DNA from 3 places in the Ideonella sp. genome. Region 2 is predicted to be linked to each of the others. Evidence: predicted binding sites of a transcription regulator. Region 2 holds the regulator's gene; each other region holds the start of a gene.
The links. The regulator LexA, encoded in region 2, represses DNA repair genes until DNA is damaged. The targets are predictions, from matches to a motif close to ACTGTATNNNNATACAGT.

Region 1 (5,622 bases), 120 kb from region 2:
GCGAACCGCCCATGCAGAAACCACCCCGGCTCGCCTTCGGGCGGCGCCGGGCGGACACGGTAGATCCACAGCAGCGGGCCTTCGGCCTGCTGGGCGATGAAGTAGTCGCGGCAGACGAGGTCGCCGTCCCACCAGCCGGTCTCGATGCGCTCGGGGCCGGCCAGCAGGTGCAGCGGCTGGCCCGCCAGCCAAGGGCGTGCCTGGCACTCGGGCAGCGCCTGGGGCTGGGGCAGCAGCCAGGCGGGGCGGGTCAAGCGTTGCGACGCTGTGGGGGGCGGCAGGCTCGATGCCTTGTCGCCAGCCGCCGTGAAGCTTTGGCAGGCCGTGGTGCGCTCGGGGCGGTGGTCGGCGCGCACCGCCAGGCGCTGCACCGCCTCAGCGCCAAGCCGAGCCTGCAGACGCTCGACCAGCCGCAGCAGGCCTTCGCGCTGGCCGGCCTGGCTGGGAAAGAGTTCTCCGTTGGGCGGTGGGCCGAGCACCGGCGCATCACACACCAGGCTCAGCGACAACACCGGCGCGGCGAGCGGCTCACGCGCCAAGCGCTCACGCAGCACGGCCTGCAGATGGCGTGCATCGCCGGTCGGCTCGGCGAGCGTGATGTCCAGGCGGCTGACGTGAACACCTGCCTCGCCGTGCGAGTTCGCCCGCAGCCGGCTTTCGTGGTGCAGCCACAGCTGCAGGCTTTGCACCCGCGCATGGCGCGCCTGCGCCCATGCCAGCAGGCGGGCCAGCAGCACCTGGGCACCGGCCAGCAAGGCGTCGGTGTTGTCGGCGCGAGCCCACAGCTCGGCGTGGCTGTGAAAGCACAGCGGCGGCTCGATCGGCTCCAGCGGGTCGGGCACAGTGCCCCACGCACGGTCGAGCAGCAACAGCAAGTCCGGCCCGAAACGCCGCGCCAGGCCGGCACGCGGCTGGCGGCGCAGATCACCCAGTGTGCGCAAGCCCATGGCTTCGAATTGGGCGCGGGCCGCTTCATCCGGCGCCAGCCAGGCGGCGGGCAAGGTCAACAAGCGCTGGTGCAGCGTGGCCCAGGCCGAGTCGGTAGAAGACAAAGTCGATCGGGTCAGCTGGCTTGGCGGGTTAGGCTCGTCGCCCGCGCGCGCCAGCAGCAACGCCCCCAGCGCCGTGGGCGCCTGGGCCCGCTGCAGGCGATGACCCAGCGGCGACAGCGCCTCGCTCATGCGCTGCCACAAGCGCGCCGCACCGCCAAAGCAACGCAGGCTGGCCTGCACTTCGGCCAACAAGCCGTCGGGCGGCGCCGGCACCACGGTGGGCGTAAAGGCCAACAAGGCGTGTGCCACGGCTTGCAAGGCCTGTGCGTCGCGCAACGGGTCGGCCATGCCCAGCACCAGCTCAGGCGCCAGGGCCAGCGCCGTGGCGCGCTTCATGCCCGGCGCAACGCCCCGCTCGGCCGCCGCCGCATTGACCGCCGTGATGCGGTGCTGCGCCTGCAGCGCCACGGGGTGCGCGGCCTTCTCAGGCCCCATCAAGGCGCTGAACGCTTCGAGCGACAGCGCCGGCAAATGAAACCCCACCCAAAGCATGGCGACCACCTGTGGCGCAACAACCGCACGTGCCGCGGGCTCAGCGCCTGGGGGCTTCTCGGGCGTGCCCGAGAAGCTCGTCAAATGGTGCCCGATCGAGGCGCGAAGCACCGCCACGGCTCGGGCGATGGCGAGCATTGGCAACGACGAGCGGGTGACTTTGGGCGTGATGGGTGGGCATGCGCGACGGCCTCTCAGGCTCTTCAGACCACCGGCGCGCTGGCCGGTGGGCGTGGCGGGCGAAAGCCGGGCGGCTGGACCATGGCCATGCCGGTTGCCGGGTCGTGGGGGTCTGCGCCAGGGCGCCGCGCCGGGGCCATCGGCAGGCCCGCACGGCCTGGCTGGGCCGCCATCGCCGTCTCTCCCGTCGCCACCAGCGCAGCGGCCTCGCGCTGCGGCAGCACCCGCGACCGAGCCAAGGCCCGCTGGGACAGCACCGGCGCCAACGTCAACCGCAACGACTGCGCCATCGCCGGGCCCTTGCGCTTGACGATCTGCAGTTGCAGATCGTCGGCCCCGGCGGGCTGCAGCACCAGGCGCAGCGGCGCCGGGCTGGGCTGGGCATGCGCTGCCAGCTCACGCAACAAGAACGCCGGGCCTTCATGCGACTGCGCGGCCAGTTGCATCCGGCGCAAGGCTTCGGGCCGGGCCGCGGCGCCGGGCCAGGCCAGCACGGCCCCCACCTGCCCGCTGCGCAAAGCCTGCTCGACGGCCCAACACAACTCGGCCCCCGGCACGGCGCGACGCGCCTTGCGCCCGCCGGCACCCGCGGGCTTTTGCTGCGGCGCTGGGCGCAACCGCACGATCACGCACTGCCCAGGCGGCCAACCCAGCTCGGCCAGCGCGACCGCATTCACCTCGGCCGGCGGATCGAACAGCATCACCGCGCGGCCTGAGCGGGCCAGCGGCGCCAGCATGGGCGCCAGCAACCGGATCTCGCCGACCCCCGGCTCGGGCAACAGCAACTCGGTCAGCACCCGCACCGGCCAGCCACCGCCCGGCAGCTCGACATCCAGAGCGGCAAAACCGCTCGGCAAGGCCCCCGCGTGCACCCCGCTCGCCCCCCCACCCTGCGCCCGCCACAGTCCCGGGTGCAGCCGGGTGGGCTGGGCCAGCAGCTCTGCCCGACCAGGGGCGCCCACCCCGCAAGCAGCCGCAGGCACGCCCTTTGCCGGGCCCATGGCCGGCTCGCTGCGTACGGGCCTGGAGGGAGAAAAAGTCAGCGTCATGATACTGTTTATTTGTACAGCATCTTACGCCCACCGATCGCCGATGTGAAAGAGCCCGCCCAGCGCCACGGCGCCGATGAGTTGCCGAAATACTGTATTTGTGTACAGTACCACCATCCATCGACGCAACACTGGCCACGCTGCCAGGCCACGCCGCTGCATGGCCGCAGCAGGAGAACACAGATGACCACTGACACCCACGCCGAAACGCCACCCCGCACGACCGAACAACAAGACCACGAGACATGGATCCAACTCTTCGCCAGCCGCCTGACCGCCTGCTGGCCCCGGCTGGAAGCGGCCGATGCCGAACACGTGGGCGACGGCCTTTCGCGCGAGGCCCGCTGGCGCAACATCGATCCCTCGCTGGCGGCGGAGCGCTGGATGGCGCTGGTGATGAGCACCACCCCGACGACGAAGACCTCACAGCGGCCACACGAGGTCGCCTCATGAGCCCCAGCACCCTGCATTGGCCGGCACGCAGGCACCTGTTCCGCCACACCAGCCACTCGCAACGCACGTCGCTGTGGTGGACATCGGCGGTGCTGCTCATCGCCCTGGCGGGCGCCGGCATCACCGTGGCGTTCGGATGACACCGCAACCGGGACACGCCCAGGAAAAAGGCGCTGAGAGATGAACTCGCTCAGCGCCTTGTCGTTTCGGCTGATTCAGCCGGGCATACGGGGGGAGCCGGGGTGGAAGCACCCCCAGGAATCCAACATCCATGCGGGCTGGCGAGGTGCGGTGCGAATGACGTGCGGCGGTCTGGGGCGACTACCGCGAGAGCTTGAACCGGCATCGGGGACGGCCAGTCGCCATGGTGGGCGCTCAAGGGTAGTCACTTGTGCGTTATGTTGGCCATGGAGCGCTCGCAACGGACTGAGCAGTGGGCGAAAAAAAACCGGCTCAGGAAGAGCCGGTTTTCAGAGGATGTGCGGCAAGCTCAGTAGCGACCGCCGCCGAAGCCACCCGTACCATAACCAACGTCCAAACGATTGGACGCGCGGTAGCCGGTTGGGCTGTGGGCACCTGAGGCGGTGCGATCTTCGCGGGGCCGTGCCAGGCTCACGACGATGGCACGGCCATCGACGGACATGCCATTCAAGCCATTGATCGCAGCTTGGGCAAGCTCGGCGGACGCCATCTCCACAAAGCCGAAGCCCTTGGACTTGCCGGTGTCGCGGTCCATCATGACCTTGGCGGAGGTAACGCTGCCGAACTCGCCAAAGTTGCTCTTGAGGCTGACATCGGTGACGGAATAGGGCAAGTTGCCCACGTAGATTTTGCTGCTCATGATGAGCCTTTCAGTGTCGGGGTGCATCGTCGCGATGCGTGCATGCGAACAGGACGTCCGCTGAAGAGGGAAAGCTGTTTGGGTACTGCAGCGGGCAGATCGTCAGCCCGAGGGGGGATTCGGCATGCAGGTCTGCAGCCAGCCCTGGGTGACGGCAAACAGTCGGGCGGCATCACGCGAGGCAAACGTGGTGTCCGACCTGAACACCCGGCAGTAGCTGCCTTCGCCCTCGGAGCGCTGGACCGAAAACGAGGCGCGGAAGCGGCCACCGTCGGTCGGGTGTGTCGCGGGCGAAACGACGTACTTGCCCATGGGAATAGCTTTAGTTGGAATCGGGATCAATCAGGATCGCGGGCGGCGGACCACCAGCATGAGCGTAGGGGCTCGGTTGGCTGCCGCTCAGCAGGCCAAAAGGGCGATGAGATCGCGAGGGACTCGGACAGCTGACAAAGCTTGCCACTTGGGCTTGGGCGCGGGGGAGCACCTGCTGTCGGATCTGACATTGTACCCGCGCAGGTCTTCTAGACCTGAGTCCATCAGTTCGCACGACCAGCGCCCGAGGCTGCAGCTTGCTTCCGGCAAGTAGCGGTCGCCTGCGCCGGGAGGCGCGGCGGCGACCGAAAAGACGAACGCACATGCAGCAGTGCCCCCGAAAAAAGGGGCGCTGGATGCACTCTCACGTGCGAATTACGTGCGAATCGGAGGCCAGAAGGGCCGCTTTGATCCGTTTCACACTGCCTCCCACCCATCGTTCTTCATAGGTGGAAGGCTTCTTGAATGGTGGAGCCGGGGGGAATTGAACCCCCGTCCGCAAGCCATCGCCAGGTAGATCTACATGCTTAGCTGACTGATTTGGATCTCACGTCTCCGGTCGCGCAGCAGCACGCTACCGGACACGCCAGCCACTTAGTCTCGTTCCCCAGCCCGTGGCCAACCGGGGAACCAGCCAATGTGAATGACCTCTCAGCTTCAGACCTTGCGGTCTTCAACCCGGCCCATTGGCCAACCGTTGAGAGGCTCACCGGTGTTAAGCGGCGAGAGCGTACGAAGTATCGTTCGCAGTTACTTTGTTTCCAGTGGTTTAACGAGCGAACTGGTGCTCGGCATGCCCTATCCCAACTCCGCACCCACGTCGAAACCAGGTCGGCCCCAGGATGACTCGTAGTTTAGGCCAGTTTGAGCCAATTCAAGAGGGCCTCGGGCCGATTGATGATCGCATCGGCACCCCAGGTGTCGATGCTGTCGCCCGCGCCCAGGTAGCCCCAGGCTGCCACCAGCGTGGCCATGCCGGCAGCGCGGCCGGCCTGCACGTCGCGCAGATCGTCGCCCACGTAGACACAATCGGCCGGCGCGTGGCCCAGCCGGCGGGCGGCCTCCCACAGTGGCTCGGGGTGCGGCTTGGCGTGGGGCGTCGTGTCGCCACAGATCAGCGCACCGGCGCGTGGCGACAGCCCCAGGCCTTCGGCCACCGGCACCGCAAAGCGGGTGGCCTTGTTGGTCACGATGCCCCACCCCAAGCCGGCAGACTCCAGCGCGCCCAACAAGCCGTGCATGC
Region 2 (5,622 bases):
TCGCCCAGGCCGCGGCCTGAGCACCTGATCCCTCCCCCGACCATCATCAAACCCAAGGAAGACACCATGGCTCTCGACAAGGTTCTGTACACCGCCCACGCCACCTCCACCGGCGGCCGCGCCGGCACCTCGAAGTCCGACGACGGCCGGCTCGAGCTCAACCTGAGCACGCCGAAGGAACTGGGCGGCGACAGCGGCCCGGGCACCAACCCCGAGCAGCTGTTTGCGGCCGGTTATTCGGCCTGCTTCATCGGCGCGATGAAGGCGGTTGCCGCGGGCCAGAAGATCGCCCTGCCGGCCAACGTGTCGATCACGGCCGACGTGGGCATCGGCCCGATCACCGGCGGCTTCGGCATCCAGGTGGCGATGGCCATCACCGTGCCGGGCATGGAGCGCGCCGCGGCTGAAGCGCTGGTCGCCGCCGCCCACAAGGTGTGCCCGTACTCGAACGCCACGCGCGGCAACATCGACGTCACGCTGACGGTGGTCTAAGGCCTCAGCGCTGTCACCGGCCCGTCATGCACGGGTCACGACAGCGTCACCCGCCTTCGCGAAGCTCCTCGGGTTGTATCGACCCGAGGAGCTTTTTTCATGCTGAACAAGACCATCGTCGGCGCCGTGGCGCTGGCCTGCGCCGCCGTTTTCGCACCCGCTCATGCCGCCGTCACGCTGATCGCCAAGGGCAGCCTGCCCGGTGATGGCAGCGACCTGTCGGGCCTGACCCACACGCTGGAAAACGGCGTGCCCGCCAACCTACTGGGCGGCCTCGGATCTGGCCTGGCCTGGGCCGGCGGCAACACCTTCGTCGCCATCCCCGACCGCGGCCCGAACGCCACGACCTGGAACGACTTCGTCGACAACACCACCAACTGGGTGCCGCGCTTCGACACGCTGACGCTGGCCTTGTCGCCGGTGGCCGACGGTGCCCTGCCCTTCACGCTGACGCCGCAGCTGACCGGCACCACGCTGCTGTATGCACGCGAGGCCCTCGTCTACGGCCCGGCCGTGCCGCCGAACAACCACAAGGGCGTGCGGTACTTCAGCGGCCGCTCGGACAACTTCGACGGCGACACCGGCTCGCTGAGCCCGATGGACGCGCGCCTGGACCCCGAAGGCATCCGCGTGTCGCGCAACGGCAAGCATGTCTACGTGTCGGACGAATACGGCCCCTACGTCTACGAGTTCAGCCGCGAGACCGGCAAGCGCACCCGCGTGTTCGCGCTGCCCGAGTCGACCTTCGCGGTGGCCACCAAGTCGGCCCTGGGCGCAACCGAGATCAGCGGCAACACCCGCGGCCGGGTGGCCAACAAGGGCATGGAAGGGCTGGCGATTTCGCCCGATGGCAAGACCCTGTTCGGCTTCGTGCAAAGCCCGCTGATCCAGGACGGCGGTGACGGTGGCCGCGCCAACCGCATCGTCAAGATCGACATCGCCACCGGCGCGGTGAGCCAGTACGCCTACGACAACTTCATCCCGGCGCTGAACAAGGCCTACAACTCGAGCGAGATCCTCGCGCTGAACAGCCACGAGTTGCTGGTGCTCGAGCGCGACGGCAAGGGCCTGGGCGACAACTCGGTCGCCGTCGTCAAGCAGGTCTGGAAGGTCGACCTGGCCGGCGCCGAGGACGTGAGCGCCCTCGAAGGCGCGACCGCGTTGCTGGCCAAGGCGCCGGCGAAGACGCTGTTCGTCGACCTGCGCGCCGCGCTGAACGCCGCCGGCATCGGCGACGCGCAGATCCCCGCCAAGCTCGAAGGCATGGCCTTCGGCGACGACGTGGTGGTCGATGGCGTCACCAAGCACACGCTGTACGTCGCCAACGACAACGACTTTCTGGCGGTGGCGCCGGGCGGCCTGGCCAACCCGAACCAGTTCTTCGTCTTCGCCTTCGACGACGCAGACCTGGCCGGCTCGGCCTACGAGCCGCAGAAGTTCAAGCTGCAGAACTGAGCAGCTGCAACAGCAGCTCGACGCGCGCCTTGGCCGGCGACAGCTCGCCGGCCGAGGGCAGCGCGCCGGCCGGCGCCCCGACCACCGCGGCGCCCGCGCACCGGGTGCCGCGCAGCACCGGCAAGCCCGCAGCCTGGGCCCGCTCGACCGCAGCCAGCAGCGACACATGCACCGTGCCGTTGCCGGTGCCCTCGATCACCAGGCCACGCGCACCGGCGGCCACCAGCGCGTCGACCACCACGCCGTCGACCCCCGCGTGGCTGACGACGATGTCGACCCGCGGCCAGCTCGATGCCTGGAACGCGATCGTGTCCAGCCCCAGCGCCTGACACGCCGGCCACGGCCGCAGCGGGCGAACCTGCCCCTCCTGGATCAGCGCCACCGGGCCTGCCTCGCCCGAGCTGAACGCGTCCAGCGCGAACGGCAGGGCCTTGCGCACATCCACCGGCCCGTGCACGCGGCCATGCAGCGCCGCCAGCACGCCACTGGCACCCGGGTGGGCGGCCAGCGTCACGGCGTCCAGCAGGTTCTGCGGGCCATCGGATTGCAGCGAGGTCACGGGCCGCATCGCCGCGGTGAAGACCACCGGCTTGGCGGGTGACAGCACCCGGTGCAGGAAGTAGGCGGTTTCTTCCAGCGTGTCGGTGCCGTGGGTGATCACGATGCCCGCCACCTCGGGCCGCGCCAGGTGGTGCGCCACGCGCGCCGCGAGCGTCTGCCAGATCGCGTGGCTCATGTCCTTGCTGTCGACCTGGGCGACCTGCTCGGCTTCGAGCGGCCGGTCGGCCAGGGCCGGCACCGCGGCCACCAGCTCTTTCACGCCGACCTGGCCGGCCACGTAGCCGACGTCGTCACCCGAGCCGGCGATCGTGCCGCCTGTGGCGAGGATGACGATCAACGGTGCTTGTCCCGATTTGTTTTGCATTTCTTGCATGTCTGGATAAAAATACAGATACTGGATGCAACCTCAGCCGTACCGTTCTCGCGCTAGTTTTCACTCGCGAGGGCGGTCTGGCGCCAAGCCGCCATGATCGAAAGCCCCAAGCTCACCGCCCGCCAGCAGCAGATTCTCGACCTGGTGCAAACCACGATCGAGCGCACGGGCGCCCCACCCACCCGCGCCGAGATCGCGGCCGAGCTGGGCTTTCGCTCACCCAACGCGGCCGAAGAGCACTTGCAGGCGCTGGCGCGCAAGGGCGTGATCGAGCTGGTGGGGGGCACCTCGCGCGGCATCCGCTTGCAGTCCGGCACGCTGCGGGCCCTGAACGAGGCCCGCGGCAAGCAATTCTCGCTGCCCTTGCCGAGCCTGGCCCAACTCACCTTGCCGCTGGTCGGCCGGGTGGCCGCCGGCAACCCCATCCTCGCGCAAGAAAACATCGACCAGACCTATGTGCTCGAAGCCAGCCTGTTCCCGCGCCGGCCCGACTACCTGCTGAAGGTCAAGGGCATGAGCATGCGCGACGCCGGCATCATGGACGGCGACCTGCTCGCGGTGCAGAAGACGGCCGAAGCCCGCAACGGCCAGATCGTCGTCGCCCGGCTCGATGACGAGGTCACCGTCAAGCGCCTGCACCGCACCAAGCAGACGATCGAGCTGCTGCCCGAGAACCCCGACTTCGAGCCGATCATCATCGCCCCGGGTGACGTCGAGTTCGCGATCGAGGGCGTCGCCGTGGGGCTGGTGCGCCAGCACATGCTGTTCTGAGCCCCTGACCGTCGAAGGATGTCGCAGTGAGCCGCACGTCGTCACCAGTCCGGCAGATCAAGGCACCCAAGGCCGCCTCGGCCGGCGAATGCCAGACGCTGGAACAGCTGCCCAACGTGGGCCCCGCGATGGCCGGCGACCTGCGCCTGCTCGGCCTGCACCACCCCACCGACCTGCGCGGGCAAGACGCTTTTGCGCTGTACCGCCGGCTCGAGCGCGCCACCGGCCACCGGCAAGACCCCTGCGTGCTCGACACCTTCATGGCGATCGTCGACTTCATGAACGGCGCCGCCCCCAAGCCCTGGTGGGCCTACACCGCCGAGCGCAAGCAGCTGCATGGGCAGGTGCACGACCCGGTGCACAGCTGAGCGATCTGCCCCACGCGTGGGGCGTCAGGCGACACAAGACGTACCATGGCCCTTGCCTTTCCACGTCAGTCACCTACAAGGTTGCCCGCCCCATGACCGCATTCGCAGTGAAACACATCGTCGGCGACCTCGGACCTCTTTCGAAGGTCATGAAACAGGTCAGGAAGGCCCCATACTCGTACACGTCCAGCGAGCCCGAAGCCACGAACGCCGCGCTGGGCAATTTCATCTACGTGTTCGAGGTGCGCGCAGAGCCCAAGGGCCTGCGCTCGTACTGGCTGGGCTACAAGTTTCGGGCGTTCGAAAAGTACCCGCCTGCCGGCGGCGGCAAATGGCTCGAACAGTTCAAGTTCAAGAACGCCGCCAGGGCCTGTGAACACGCCGAAGGCAGCTATGTGGACGAGCCGATCGAGATCGTCGAGCCCCGGCTCACCGCCTGGCTGGGCGACAAGCGGCCGGGCATGGCCGAGATCCCGCCCGAGTTCGTGGCGACCTTGGACGACCTGTTGGGCGACCCCGCCAACAATGCCAAGGCGTTTGCCTGACGCCTGAGCCGCGAACGGCGCGCACCGGGTGAAGCACGCCGCGTTCTTTCGCAACCTGCGCCTGCTGGACAAACACGGCTGAACACAGGCCCGGCAGGCCCGGCGCAGCGCCCACGCGGGCCCACTGCAGCGCCTATAGTGCGCAACTCCCACCGCTGCCGGGTGCTGCCATGACCGCCGGACTCTCGCTCGCCTCGTTGCCCCGCCGATTCGCCCGGCCGCTGCTGGCCGCATGCATGGCCTGCCTGCCGGCGCTGGCCGCGGCGGCCACCACTGAAGAGGAATTGCGCGCCGTCGAAGACCAGCGCCAGGAGGCGATCCGCATTCAGGATTTCGCCACACTGGGCCGCATCTACGCGCCCGAGTTCGTCGCGGTGGACGGCAGCGGCCAGGTGATCGACCGCAGCCAGTTGTTCCAGGTCTTTGCCAAGGGCGGCTCGGCGCAGAAGTTCAGCACCGACGAGATCCGCGTGCTGGACCTGGGCGAGACGGCGGTGTTCATCGGCCGCCTGGTGGCCCGCGCGCCGACCGGCGTCATCACCTACAGCGCCCGCTTCAGCCACGTGTTCGTGCGGCGCGACGGTCACTGGCTGTGCGTGTCGGGCCAGTCGACGACGATCCCCGAACCTTGATGCTTCACTGACCATCCATCCCGTCGCCAACGCATGACCCACCTGCCCCGCCGCCCCGCGCTGGCAAACCTGGCCGCCACCTTGCTCGGCGCCCTGGCGTTGACGCTCGCTGAGCCCGCCCTGGCCGCCGCGCCGAACGCTGCCGACCTGGCCCACCTGACCCGGCAATCGAATGAATGGGACGCAGCGATCGTGCGCAAGGACCGCGCCGCGATCGAGGCCAACATGGCCGATGACTTTCGCCAGATCGATGGCGATGCCGACATCGAGACCAAGGCCTCGTTCGTCGATGGCCTGATGTCGCCCAAGCTCAAGATCGACCCGTACACCGTCGAGGATTTCGAAGTCCGCCAGTACGGCGACACCGCCCTGCTCAGCGGCCGCACCCACATGACCGGCAGCTGGGACGGCAAGCCGTTCACCAG
Region 3 (5,622 bases), on a different contig from region 2:
ACGTCGTCGATCAGTGCCAGCAGGTGCCAGCCGGCTTCGCGCATCAGCTCGAGGTGGTGGTGCTGGCGCGTGCTCATCGGCTCGCGCGGGTCGTCGCTGAGCAGTTGCGCGAAGCCCAGCATCGCGTTCAGCGGCGTGCGCAGCTCATGGCTCATGCGCGACAGGAACTCGGTCTTGGCCTGGCTGGCCACCTCGGCCACGATGCGGGCCTCGCGCGCGGCCTCGGCGGCCAGCCGCTCGGTCAGGTCGTGGATCACCGCGGTCATCGTCGTCTGCGGGCCCTGCCCCTGGCGCGACACGGCGGCCTCGAAGGCAAAGCGCTCGCCATCGGCGCGCAGGCCGTAGAGCCGGCGTTCGCTGCCCAGCGTGACCTGCTCGCGGCCGCTGTCGATGAAGGCCTGCAGCCCGCGCCGGTGCCGCTCGGCCAGCTCGGTCGGGATGAAACCGTCCAGCGGCTGGCCCATCACCTGGTCGGCACTGACGCGGAACATCGTGCAGGCGGCGTGGTTGAACATCACCACGCGCTGCGAGGCATCGAGCGTGATGATCGCGTCCATCGCCGAGTCGACGATGCCCGCCAGCTGGCGCTCGCGTGCCTGCAGCGCCTGCTCGGCACGGCGGCGCGCGGTGATGTCGTGGCTGATCGTCAGCACCGCCGGTTCGCCGTCGTAGTCGATCAGCTCGCCGTTGAACAGGATGATGCGTTCGGTGCCGTCGACCCCGTGCACCTTGGCCTCGAAGTCGCGCACCCGGCCGTTGGCCTTCATCATCGCCATCATGCGCTCGTAGTCTTCGGGCGACATGCCCACGCCCAGCTCGCGCAGGTTGTAGCCCAGCAGCTGCTCGCGCGGCCGGCCCACGCGCTGCGCGAAGACCGGGTTCAGGTCGAGCAGGCGACCGTCTTCGAGCGTGCGCACCGCGATGCCGGTCGGCGACGCGTCGAAGATGCTCTTGAAGCGCCGGTGGTCGGTGGCGGCCTGGCGCTGCGCGGCCAGCCGCGCCTGCTCGCGCTGCAGGTTGTCCAGCGCGAAGGCCAGGTCGTCGGTCAGCTGGCGCAGCAGGTCGACCAGCGCATCGTCGAACCAGTCGGTCTCGTCCATGTGCAGCAGCAGCACGCCGACGATGTCGCCCGCGCAGCGCAGCGGGAACACCACCTGCGCGCGCACGCCGGCGGCGTCGGCCCGCCGCTGCCAGTCGCCGGCGCAGGCATCGAGCGCCATGTCGTTGCACACGCCCGGCAGGCCGGCGAACAACGCGCGGCCGGTCAGCGTGTCGGCAAAACCTTCGGCCTGCAGGTCGAGCCGCGTCGGCATCGCGCCAAACAGGCAGTCGGCCGGGCCGGCCCAGGCCACCGCCACCAGCTGGCCGTCGGTGGTCAGCCAGGCGCTCGCGATGCGCGCCTGGCCCGCGTCGACGCAGGCATCGCAGGCCTCGTGCAGCAGCTCGTCGCGCGGGGCGCGGTGGATGATCGCGCGCTGGGTGCGCGACAAGGCGGTGAGAAAACCCGACAGCCGCCGCACCTGCTGCTCGGCGCGGCGCTGGTCGGTCACGTCTTCGCCGATGCTGGCGCGGCCGACCACCAGGCCCCGCTCGTCGCGCAGCACGGTGCTGCTCCAGCGCACCAGGCGGTGCTCGCCGCTGCGGGTCAGCAGCACGGCCTCGTTGTGCGCCGGCAGGTGGCCCTCGCGCAGCGCGGCGTGCCAGGCCTCGTGCTCGCCATGGCTGCCGTGCGGCAGGCAACGCTCGCCGAAGTCGGCGCCGGCCAGCTCGTCCAGCTGCCAGCCGGTGCGCTGCAGGAAGAACTCGTTGCAGTAGGTGATGCGGCCCTCGCGGTCGGCGGCGATCGCGAACAGCTCGACCGTGTCCAGCATCTCGCGAAAGCGCCGCTCCGATTCGGCCAGCCGGGCCTGCGCGCGGTCGCGGCCGTCGAGCATGCGGTTGAACTCGCTGGCGACGGTGCGGAACTCGCCGGGCAGGCCTTCGTCGGCGCGGGCCTGCGGCTCGCCTTCGGCCACCGCGCGGGCGGTCGCGGCCAGGTGGGCCAAGGGCGCCACCAGCCGGTGCGACAGCCGCCAGGCCAGCCACAGCACCAGCGCCGACAGCAGCGCCAGCGCCAGCACCGCCTGGCGCGCCTGGCTGCGCGCCGGCGCGAGCACCGAATCCTCGGGCACGCCGGCCACCACCGTCAGGCCCCAACGGCCGACCGGCACAGCGGCATAGAAGCGGCGCACGCCGTCGACCCCCACCCCCAGGCCCTGCCCTTCTGGCGATGCGCGAAGAAAGGCCTCGAGCCGCGCCGACTCGTCGTGGCCGATCCACTTCTCGGGCTCCGGGTAGCGGCCGATCACGATGCCGGTGCGGTCCTGCAGCACCACCGTGCCGCCGTCGGGCTCGGCATGGCGGCGCCAGCCTTCGGACCAGGCCGTCAGGTCCAGCGTCAACACCAGCAAGCCGACCGGCCGGCCGTCCGGGCCCGGCACGCTGCGCATCAGCGGCAGCACCAGCTTGTCGGCCACCGGGCCCCAGCGCGGCCGGCCGACCACCAGCTCGCTGCTGTCGCGCGCCAGCCCGAACTCGGGCGAGTCGGCCGGGCTGGCCGGCATGCGCGCGCTGTCGACCGAGGCGCACAGCACCTGTCCGTCCAGCCCCACCAGGCCGGCGTTGGCCAGCAGCGGGTCGATGCGCAACAGGCCGGCGAGCAAGGTCTTGCAGCCGGCCACGTCGGCCTGGCGGATCTCGGGCCGGTCGCTCAGAAAATCGAGCAGCTGGCGGTTGCGCTGCAGCGTGCTGTCGACCTCTTCGGCCAACAGCTCCGAGCGCTTGTGGGCACTGTCCATGACCCGCGCCTCGGCCGCCTGCCGGTCCTGGAAGATGTCGAACACCAATGCCAGCAGCCAGGGCAGGGTGACCACCCCGACCAGCAACAACAGTCGGCCTAAGAAGGTGCGCGCGGGTTTCATCGGGCGCCACGGCGGGGGACACCGTAGCCAGCCGAGGGTAGTGCAGGCGGGCACGCGCGACAAGCGCGCGCACCAGACACGCGCATCCGACCCACGCAGCCCGCCCGTTGGGCGCGCGTGCAGGCCGCCCACCACCCACGGCGGGTGGCCGCGCGCCGAACGGCACCCCGCCGCACTGGGCATTCATCCAGTATGCTGGCAGGGTGTCTGCCGTCGTCGCCCCGCCCCGCCCTGCCGCCCCTGGCCGCGTCGACCCGCTGGCCTCGCTGAACGACGACCAGCGCGAAGCCGCCACCCACGGCCACGGCCCGTTGCTGGTGATTGCCGGCGCCGGTGCCGGCAAGACGACCACGCTGGCCGCGCGGGTGGCGCAGCTGGTGCTCGGCGGCGCCGACCCGAACCGCCTGCTGCTGCTGACCTTCTCGCGCCGCGCCGCGCAAGAGATGCAGCAGCGCGTGGCGGCCATGCTGCAGGCCGCGCTCGGCCTGTCGGCCGCCGCGGCGCCACAGCTGCCCTGGGCCGGCACCTTCCACGCGATCGGCGCGCGGCTGCTGCGCGAGCAGGCGGTGCGGCTGGGCCTGTCGGAAGACTTCAGCATCCTCGACCGCGGCGACGCCGAAGACCTGATGGGCTGGGTGCGCGAGGCGCAGGGGCTGGCCCGCGCGGCCGAAAGCGGCGCCATGCGCTTTCCGCTCAAGGGCACCTGCCTGGCGATCTACTCGCGCGTCGTCAACAGCCAGGCGCCGCTGGGCGACGTGTTGCGCGAGGCCTTTGCCTGGTGTGTGGACGCCGAGGCGGGCCTGCGCACGCTGTTTCGCGCCTACGAAGCGGCCAAGCGCGAGCAGCAGGCGCTCGACTACGACGACCTGCTGCTGTGGTGGGCCGAGATGATGCGCGAGCCCGACATCGCCGGCTGGCTGGGCGAGCGCTTCACCCACGTGCTGGTCGACGAATACCAGGACACCAACCGGCTGCAGGCCGCGATCCTGCTGGCGCTCAAGCCTCGGGGCGACGGGCTGACGGTGGTGGGCGACGATGCGCAATCGATCTACGCCTTCCGCGCCGCCGAGGTGCGCAACATCCTGGACTTCCCGGCCGCGTTCACGCCGCCGGCGCGCATCGTCACGCTGGCGCGCAACTACCGCGCGACGCAGCCGCTGCTCGACGCGGCCAACGCGGTGATCGCGCTGGCCCCCGAGCGCTTCACCAAGCAGCTGTGGACCGACCGCCCCGGCGCCGAGCGGCCGCAGCTGGTGGCGGTGGACGACGACTCGGCGCAGGCGCGCTGGGTCGTCGACGGCGTGCTGGCGCGGCGTGAGGGTGGGCTGAAGCTCAAGTCGCAGGCGGTGCTGTTCCGCACGTCGTCGCACAGTGCCGCGCTGGAGCTCGAGCTCGCGCGCCGCAACGTGCCCTACGTCAAGTACGGCGGCCTGAAATTTCTCGAAGCCGCGCATGTGAAAGACGTGCTGTCGCTGCTGCGCTGGGCCAGCAACCCGCGGCACCGGCTGGCGGGCTTTCGCGTCGCGCAGCTGGTGCCGGGCATCGGGCCGGCCACGGCGCGCCGCCTGCTCGATGCGATGGACGCCAGCGCCGACCCGCACGCCGTGCTGCAGGCCTTCGAGCCGCCCGCCACGGCCCGTGGCGAGTGGGCCCCGCTGGCCCGGCTGCTGCGGGGTTTGAGCGAGGCCCCCGATTGGCCGAACGAGCTGGCCGCGGTGGCCGACTGGTACCTGCCGCAGATGGAGCGGCTGCACGACCACCCGGCGCCGCGCCAGGCCGACATCGAGCAGCTGGCCCGGCTGGCCAGCGGCCACGCCAGCCGCGAGCGCTTCCTGACCGAGCTGACGCTGGACCCACCGCAAGCCACCAGCGACGAGGCCGGCGACCCGCACCAGGACGAGGACTACCTGATCCTGTCGACGATCCACGCCGCCAAGGGCCAGGAGTGGGCCTCGGTGACGGTGCTGAACGTGATCGACGGCTGCCTGCCGGGTGACCTGTCGACCGCCACCCGCGTGCAGCTCGAAGAAGAGCGGCGCCTGTTGTACGTGGCGATGACCCGCGCGCGAAATCACCTGGCCCTGATGGTGCCGCAGCGCTTTTACGTCACGCAGCAGCGCCGCTTCGGCGACCGCCACCTGTATGGCGGGCTGTCGCGCTTCATCCCGCCCGAGGTGGCGGCGCATTTCGACAGCACCGGCCCCAGCACCCCGACCTGGGCCAGCGGCCCGCTGACGCCACCGCCGGGCCCCGTGCTGGACCTGGCACGGCGGCTGCGCGAGCGCTGGTGAACAGGGCACCCGGCGCCGGCCGGCTCAGGTGCCCCGCGCCACCAGCCGGCTGTTGGCGATGCCGACCCGCACGGCGCCCCAGTGGCGGCCGTTCAGGTAGATCGGCATCGACAGGTCGTTGATGACCTCGCCGGTGTCGCGCAGGTAGCACTGGAACAGCGTCGGCTTGGTGTTGGCGGCCAGCTTGCGGCCCACCGGGTCGTCGAACAGGCGCTTGTGGCGGGTGTGCGCCAAGTCGTGGTCGTAATGGCCGTTGGGCGGCTCGGAGAAGACCTTGTTGTGCGCCGGCGCGTAGCCCTTGGTGTCGACCGCCAGCGCGTAGGCGCAACCTTCGAGCGTGCGCAGCGTCTCGTCGTACAAGGCCTGCAGAT

Region 1: a site for LexA is predicted at 2,777-2,794, ahead of imuA (translesion DNA synthesis-associated protein ImuA). Genes of this name have one in related genera too.
Region 3: a site for LexA is predicted at 3,135-3,152, ahead of ACE3SG_RS25355 (ATP-dependent helicase). Genes of this name have one in related genera too.

What each region holds. Positions count from the first base shown of each region.
Region 1 covers NZ_JAYSDQ010000009.1:68,304-73,925, reverse strand. Annotated here, with positions in the region: gene ACE3SG_RS13620 (DNA polymerase Y family protein) at 1-1,544, opposite strand, end outside; gene imuA (translesion DNA synthesis-associated protein ImuA) at 1,748-2,725, opposite strand; gene ACE3SG_RS13610 (hypothetical protein) at 2,957-3,226, shown strand; gene ACE3SG_RS13605 (hypothetical protein) at 3,223-3,366, shown strand; gene ACE3SG_RS13600 (RNA recognition motif domain-containing protein) at 3,717-4,067, opposite strand; gene ACE3SG_RS13595 (hypothetical protein) at 4,170-4,379, opposite strand; RNA gene ssrA (transfer-messenger RNA) at 4,846-5,218, opposite strand; gene gph (phosphoglycolate phosphatase) at 5,234-5,622, opposite strand, start outside.
Region 2 covers NZ_JAYSDQ010000009.1:184,677-190,298, reverse strand. Annotated here, with positions in the region: gene ACE3SG_RS14145 (MarR family winged helix-turn-helix transcriptional regulator) at 1-20, shown strand, start outside; gene ACE3SG_RS14140 (organic hydroperoxide resistance protein) at 67-492, shown strand; gene ACE3SG_RS14135 (esterase-like activity of phytase family protein) at 592-1,947, shown strand; gene ACE3SG_RS14130 (asparaginase) at 1,931-2,872, opposite strand; gene lexA (transcriptional repressor LexA) at 2,975-3,652, shown strand; gene ACE3SG_RS14120 (helix-hairpin-helix domain-containing protein) at 3,679-4,020, shown strand; gene ACE3SG_RS14115 (hypothetical protein) at 4,113-4,565, shown strand; gene ACE3SG_RS14110 (nuclear transport factor 2 family protein) at 4,736-5,197, shown strand; gene ACE3SG_RS14105 (nuclear transport factor 2 family protein) at 5,231-5,622, shown strand, end outside.
Region 3 covers NZ_JAYSDQ010000024.1:62,447-68,068, forward strand. Annotated here, with positions in the region: gene ACE3SG_RS25350 (PAS domain S-box protein) at 1-2,960, opposite strand, end outside; gene ACE3SG_RS25355 (ATP-dependent helicase) at 3,164-5,251, shown strand; gene ACE3SG_RS25360 (methyl-accepting chemotaxis protein) at 5,276-5,622, opposite strand, start outside.